One region of the Paenibacillus sp. TAF43_2 genome, then DNA from elsewhere that is predicted to be linked to it. Evidence: riboswitches for the same ligand, from Rfam matches in the RefSeq annotation. Region 1 holds a riboswitch; the other holds the start of a gene.
What was found. Region 1 has a riboswitch for thiamine pyrophosphate ahead of AB4Z17_RS14290 (ABC transporter ATP-binding protein). Riboswitches for the same ligand answer to the same signal wherever they lie in the genome.
Positions count from the first base shown of each region.

Region 1 (3,413 bases):
CTCCTTTTGTAATCCACTCTTATTATGTACTTTATCTTTCAGATATCCTTCAGAAGATACTACATTCGATAAAAAATTACTTTTCCTTTATGACGCAGTAGCACAGCAGCCGCTCGATGAGTTCAGTTTTACTTCTAACGGACATAGAAGCCCTTATTTTCAAATTTAAAGGCCATATTAGCTTCTAACGGACATAGAGTCCGTTATTTAGCAGAAATCGCAGTCATTTATAACGATTATTGCCAAATAACGGCCTTTATGTCCGCAACCTATGCCAATAGAAGAGAAATAAAGCAAATAAGGCATCTGATGTCCGCTATTGTCAAAAACAACTTCCGCTTACGAAAGAATCTCCCACTTCGCCCATATTTCTTGCGGATTCAATTCGTAAATATCATTTTCTCTAAACATCAATTGATGCATAATGAACTCTCTGCGAATGGTCGCGAAGTCATCATGATAACCTTTGATAAATTCGTTAATCTCCTTCTCTGTATACTGTTTCCCTCTCGTCAAATGAGAAACCATATGCTGAAGCACGATCAATTTTTTCTTATGCTGAGCCGGCATATGCTTCAGCTTACCTTCTGCTGTAAAAAAGTTGCGAATGACTGAATCCTTCAGTTTCTTATTGCTATCCTCCATGTTGTCCACTCCCTTCTCTGCACCTGCATTCCGGTAAATGAGCTCCGCCGCCGCATTAGCGTTGCTCTTAATAAAATAATGGTTCAACGAAAAATAAATCGTATTTTTCTCTCTGCGTTCATTAATTAAGCTGGCCTCTCTTAATTTGGTTGCATGATGCGTAATCGTAGCAGGCGTCACGCCTAATTTCTCTGCGAGCACCTGTCCATTAAGCTCACCTTCAGCCAGCATAATCAACAATTTAATTCTCGTCGGATCGGATAATGCCTTATGATAGGCTACGACCTTATCTAATTGCACTGTTCGCCACCTCTTCCTCCACCAAGCAATTTTAACTTATGTCTAATTAGATATTTATCTAATCAGATAATAATACGCCACCTATTATTTGTCAATCCCAATGTATCTCACTAGCATAAACAGTCAGCTTGGCGCATAAAAAAAGCTGACAGGTCTCTGCCTGTCAGCATGAAATAAACGCCTATAACTCAACTACTATGCCTCGTTAATTTTCCGAATACAGATTGTCGTCATCCGCAATGCTCTGAATGTCCTCTGAGCTTATGCTGAAATAACCATAGCCCTCAGCCTGCTGTTTCTTTAACGCTTTTTCTTTAAAAAACTTGGGGCTGCCCTCGCCTGCATCCTCATCATAAACGAGCAGAATGCCGTCCGTTTTCCGAAACAGCAGCTCGTCCCTAGCCGTAAACTGCCAAATGCCATTATACGGCTGGTTGCTGACCGAAGCGTAATAATCGACCCCTTTTAAAACCTGCTGATAAAACTCCTTTTTATCATCCTTCCATTTTTCTTCCGGATTGCTGTATGCCGAAATAATTGAAAGTCTCAAATGAGGATAAATTTCCTTCAGCGCAATAACGACCTCGCACGCCCACAAATCCACGCCATATTGACCCGGGGTAATCACCCACTCAAGCCCATCTTCTATAAGTGGAACCAGCTTGCCTGTCAGCGCTTTTTTTATATAAACAATGCCCTCATGCTTCTGGCTAAAAATATTAAGCTCATGCGCTCGGTAGCCCGTTACGAGTAAATTTTTCATTTGTCCAACGCCTTTTCGGATAATTATGGTTTACATCTATCCAGTGTATGCTATAGTAGAAAAAATACAAATTGCATATAAACCTATTTATTTCACTAGGGGAGCCTAACGGCTGAGATGGAGCAACTGCTCCGGACCCTTGGAACCTGATCTGGATCATTCCAGCGGAGGGAAGTGGAGCAGCAAAGCATTCATTCATGCGCGCAAGCCTTGTGTGATCGTTAGACCCGCTCATTTCCCCTCGGAAATGGGTGGGTCTTTATTTGTTTACGGAGGGATGCGTATTACAGCTATAATCTCACTTCACCAAGTAAGCTACACCTACGACAAGCTTGCTGAAACATCTATACTGTCTAATCTTTCGCTTCAAGCCTACTCAGGTGAGTTTGTCTCTATCATCGGTGCTAGCGGCTCAGGCAAAAGCACTCTCTTTAAGCTCATGGCCGGTTTGCTTCAGCCTAGCCTAGGTGAAATTAGGCTGCATGGCAAGCCTGCCCCCAATCGTCTCGGCAAGATTGCTTATATGCCGCAAAAGGATCTTCTTCTGCCATGGAGAACAATACTCGGCAATTGTCTGCTTCCACTTGAGCTGACACGCAGCAATCCCCATTATAACACGATCCAAATCATGGAGCTGCTAACACGCTTCGGACTAGCAGGCTATGAACAAGCTTACCCTGACGAGTTGTCAGGCGGCATGCGACAGCGGGCTGCTTTTCTGCGCACGCTAGTAACCGGACAAGAGCTGCTGCTGCTGGACGAACCGTTTGGCGCGCTTGACGCCATGACCAAACGCGGCATGCATAAGTGGCTGCTAGAGCTGTGGAGCGACCTTGGAAAAACTGTCCTCTTTATCACACATGATCTTGAGGAAGCGATATTGCTGAGCGACCGCATTTATTTATTGCCAGGTGCTGCTAGCGAGGCGCAAGGGATACAGGAAATAGTCGTCCCTTTGCCGAGACCAAGACACTATGAGCAAAATTATGAACCCGACTTCATCAAGCTGCGGCAAGATTTGGAGCGAAGACTGCATGCGCAAACCTCTAATTAACCAGTGGCTGAGCCATTACGGACTATTCATACTGCTGCTCATTAGCTTACTGCTCGTTTGGCAAGCGGTCGCACAGCTCGGATTGGTTCCACCCTACATACTGCCGTCACCTAGCTCAATAGCTCAGGCATTAATCGAAGATGGCCATCTGCTGCTTGGCAAACATCTGCTGGCTACGCTTAAAGAAGTGTCCCTCGGTTTTCTATTGTCGATTGTTATTGGGACTACGCTCGCAGCAGGCATGCACACTTTTCGAATACTGGAGAAGGCGCTGTACCCGTTTGTCGTCATCAGTCAGACCATCCCGCTTATCGCTCTGTCGCCAATTTTCATTATGTGGTTTGGCTATACGATTTGGAGCAAGGTCGCTGTTGTTTTTTTGACTGCTTTTTTCCCTATCATTGTGAGCACCTATGACGGGCTTAAGAAAAGCGGTGGCGAATATGAAGAGCTGCTGCTCACAATGGGAGCAACGCACTGGGGTATTTTCCGAAAAATACAAGTACCCATCGCCCTACCGTCCTTCTTCTCAGGACTTAAGCTGTCTATCGTCTATTGTGTTGTCGGCGCCACCATCGGTGAATGGCTTGGAGGCAGTGAAGGCCTAGGCTACTATAGCCGCCGAATGTCCAGCAATTTGAACGCCGATTC
Region 1 covers NZ_JBFRDK010000055.1:3,710-7,122, forward strand. The annotation lists gene AB4Z17_RS14280 (metalloregulator ArsR/SmtB family transcription factor) at 340-945, opposite strand; gene AB4Z17_RS14285 (DUF1273 domain-containing protein) at 1,151-1,708, opposite strand; TPP riboswitch at 1,796-1,898, shown strand; gene AB4Z17_RS14290 (ABC transporter ATP-binding protein) at 1,986-2,762, shown strand; gene AB4Z17_RS14295 (ABC transporter permease) at 2,743-3,413, shown strand, end outside.

Region 2 (3,413 bases), on a different contig from region 1:
AAGGATTGGCCGCGGCCTCGGGCGATCTTCTGCTGCTGCTAAATAACGATACAATTGTAACGCCAAGCTGGCTTGACGGTCTCAAGCGCTGCTTATTTAGTGATGAACGAATCGGGGCGGTCAGCCCCGTTACGAATTCGGCTTCCTACTGGACGACGATCCCGGTCGACTATACGACGATAGATGAAATGGAGCTGTTTGCTTCTGCACTGCATGCCAACCCTGACAGAACAAAATGGGAGGAGCGCGTGAAGCTGGTTGGCTACTGCCTTCTGCTGCGGAGAGAGGCATGGGAGAAAACGGGATCGCTCGACGAGATTTTCGGAATTGGCAACTTTGAAGATGATGACTATAGCCTCCGGCTCCGGCTGGCGGGATATAAGCTGATGCTGTGCGGCGATACGTTTATTCATCATTACGGAAGCGTCTCTTTTAGCTCAGAGCCAGAACAATATGTACAAAACTTCAGAAAAAATGCTATTGTTTTTATGTCCAAATGGGGCTTTGACCCTGGTGCTGCAACGTATATTAGAATGGATTTCAGCACCGTAATTGAGCGGGAATCGCATGAGTACAGACGCGAGAATTGCTCGATTATGGAAATAGGCTGCGGGTGCGGAGCTACGATTTTGCATATGAAAAAGCAATTCCCATCCGCAATATGGTACGGAGTTGAGCGTAATGAGCTGGCGGCTAGAGTAGCAGAAGCTTCGGGAATTACCGTATTCCGCTCGATTGATCCGAAGGATTGGAGGCTGCCTGCTGAAGGTCTTGACGGCATCGTAATCGGAGATGCTCATGCTTACGGGACACCGCAAGCCATGAAAAATCTAGTTCGTCTATTAAAGCCTGGCGGCTGGCTAGTCGGGTGCTTTGCCAATCGCTATTATTTCGACAATATTCGGCAATATTTAGATCCTGCTAATGCACAAGCACAGCATCAAGCAGCATCACAGTACTCAGCAGAACAAGTTGGCCAGCTTTATTTGCAGGCCGGTTTTACCTATGTGAAGATTACACGTGCGGATAATAAACCGCAGGAGCAGCTTGAATACATCCATCTGCTAGAGCAGCTAACGTCTGAAGAGATGTCAAAAGAGCTGGCAGCTGCATACTTGCTCGTATATGGACGCCTTGCTCCTGCAGCAGAGACCCAAGCTACAGCAGACTTAGAAAGTTCGACGGCTGATGAAGAAGCAAAGCTTGAATGGCTGGATGAGCATGTTGATCTAGGGCAATGACAGCTGGTGCAGGAGCTGCACGTTCTGGCTGCCTTATATAGTAAGAGGATGAGTATCGTGGCTTGATGATAATCATTTTCAAAAAAAACTAGCATTAAATGCGGGTTTTGCTATACAATGAATGGTATTGACGAAACCGAATATGTTCCGGGGAGCTGGTTAGGCCGGCTGAGAGGGGATTTTCTATACAATTCCGACCCGTTAAACCTGATCTGGATAATGCCAGCGTAGGGACAGAAGCTCTGTTTAGCAAGCAGGCGAGATCAAATTGATCAAGCATTTGCTGTATAAACAGCTGCACAGCCAATGATATGGCGTCCTCCGGATTAGGGGGACGCTTTTTTTTTGTTGCGATTAGAATGATGCAGCCATGGAACCGGATACTACGAGGAGTCGTCGCCTATAAGAATCGAAGCATGGAGAGGGGAACAACATCATGAATCAGAAAAAAACAGGGCATTTGTCGTGGAAAATCGTGGCCGCGATGCTAGTGTTCGTATTGGCGCTGGCAGGCTGCGGCGGTGGCGCTGGGAACAAGGGCGAACAGCCGAAAGAGCAAGAGGGAACAGCGGACAAGCCGCTAGAGAAGGTACAGGTTGTACTCGACTGGACACCAAATACGAATCATACCGGACTTTATGTAGCTAGAGATAAAGGTTTTTTTAAGGAGCAAGGCCTGGATGTTGAAATTATTCAACCAGGACAAAGCGGTGCCGATCAAATGGTCGCTTCTGGCAATGTACAGTTTGGCGTAAGCTATCAGGAGTCAGTCACGATGGCGAGAATTGCCGGTGTGCCGCTCGTATCGATCGCTGCTGTCATTCAGCACAACACCTCAGGTTTTGCTTCTCCGCTTGCAAAGGGAATCGATTCACCTGAGAAATTTGAAGGGAAAACGTATGGTGGCTGGGGCGCTCCTGTTGAGGAGGCGGTCATTCAATCGCTTATGCAGGAGAAGGGCGCAGATGTGAGCAAAGTAAATATGATAAGCATCGGCGACGGCGACTTCTTTACGGCAGTGAAACGGGATATTGATTTTGCATGGATTTACTACGCATGGACTGGCGTGGAAGCAGAGCTGCGCGGCGAGAAGATCAATATGGTTTATTTAACAGATTACAGCGACAAACTGGATTATTATACGCCGGTAATCGTGACGAACGAAGGTTTGATTAAGGATAAGCCGGAAACCGTCAAAGCGTTTACTGCTGCCGTATCCAAAGGCTATCAATACGCGATCAGCAATGCGGAGGATGCAGCAGAAATTTTAATAAAAGCAGAGCCGGATTTGAACGCAGAGCTTGTGCGCGCCAGCCAAAAATGGTTAAGCTCCAAATATCAAGATGACGCGCCGCGCTGGGGCGAACAGAAGCTAAGCGTATGGGAAAACTATGCGGCATGGATGTTTGAGCACAAGCTGCTGGAGAAGGAACTTGAAGCGGAGAAGGCATTTACGAACGAATTTTTACCACAATAAGCAATTCGAACATACGGAGAGCGGGAAAGCCCGCTCTCACATACAACAAAGAGAGAAGGAAATCCGATGGCTAATGCATTAGTAAGCATTCAAATTTTACCGACAACACCAGGCGGCGAGAGCGTTATTCCCTACGTAGATCGTGCCATTGATATTATTAAAGCGGCAGGTGTTCCTTACCGTGTAGCACCGCTTGAAACGACGATGGAGGGTGAGCTGAGCCATCTGCTCAGCGTGGTTCAGTCGATGAGTGAGGCCATGGCGGAGATGGGCTGCCCGTCCGTTATTTCACAAATTAAAATTTACTACAATCCGGCAAACGGCGCTTCCATGGGCAGGCTGCTGGAGAAATACCCAGATGGGCAATAAGAAATTGATTTGGTCGAAAGTATGGAAACCGGCAGCGCTTCTGATCGTGCTGATTGCCTGTTGGCAGGCGGCTGCATCGCTTGGATTATTTCAACAATGGCTCATTCCTTCTCCGATATCAATCGTGAAGGGTGCTATCGCTATTTGGCCAAGGTTAATGATGCATACGGGAGCGACAGTGCAGCTGACACTTATCGGATTTTTAGGAGGATCGGCGGTGGGCTTATTGCTCGCCGCTTTGCTGCATTTAATTCCCGGCGTTCGATCGGCGGTGTATCCACTGCTCGTGCTGTCGCAAAACGTACCCATCATAGCGATTGCTCCAA
Region 2 covers NZ_JBFRDK010000071.1:11,316-14,728, forward strand. The annotation lists gene AB4Z17_RS16610 (glycosyltransferase) at 1-1,241, shown strand, start outside; TPP riboswitch at 1,380-1,492, shown strand; gene AB4Z17_RS16615 (ABC transporter substrate-binding protein) at 1,678-2,718, shown strand; gene AB4Z17_RS16620 (thiamine-binding protein) at 2,785-3,087, shown strand; gene AB4Z17_RS16625 (ABC transporter permease) at 3,077-3,413, shown strand, end outside.
Region 2: it holds a riboswitch for thiamine pyrophosphate, as region 1 does, so the genes downstream of both, AB4Z17_RS16615 (ABC transporter substrate-binding protein) here and AB4Z17_RS14290 (ABC transporter ATP-binding protein) in region 1, are expected to answer to the same signal.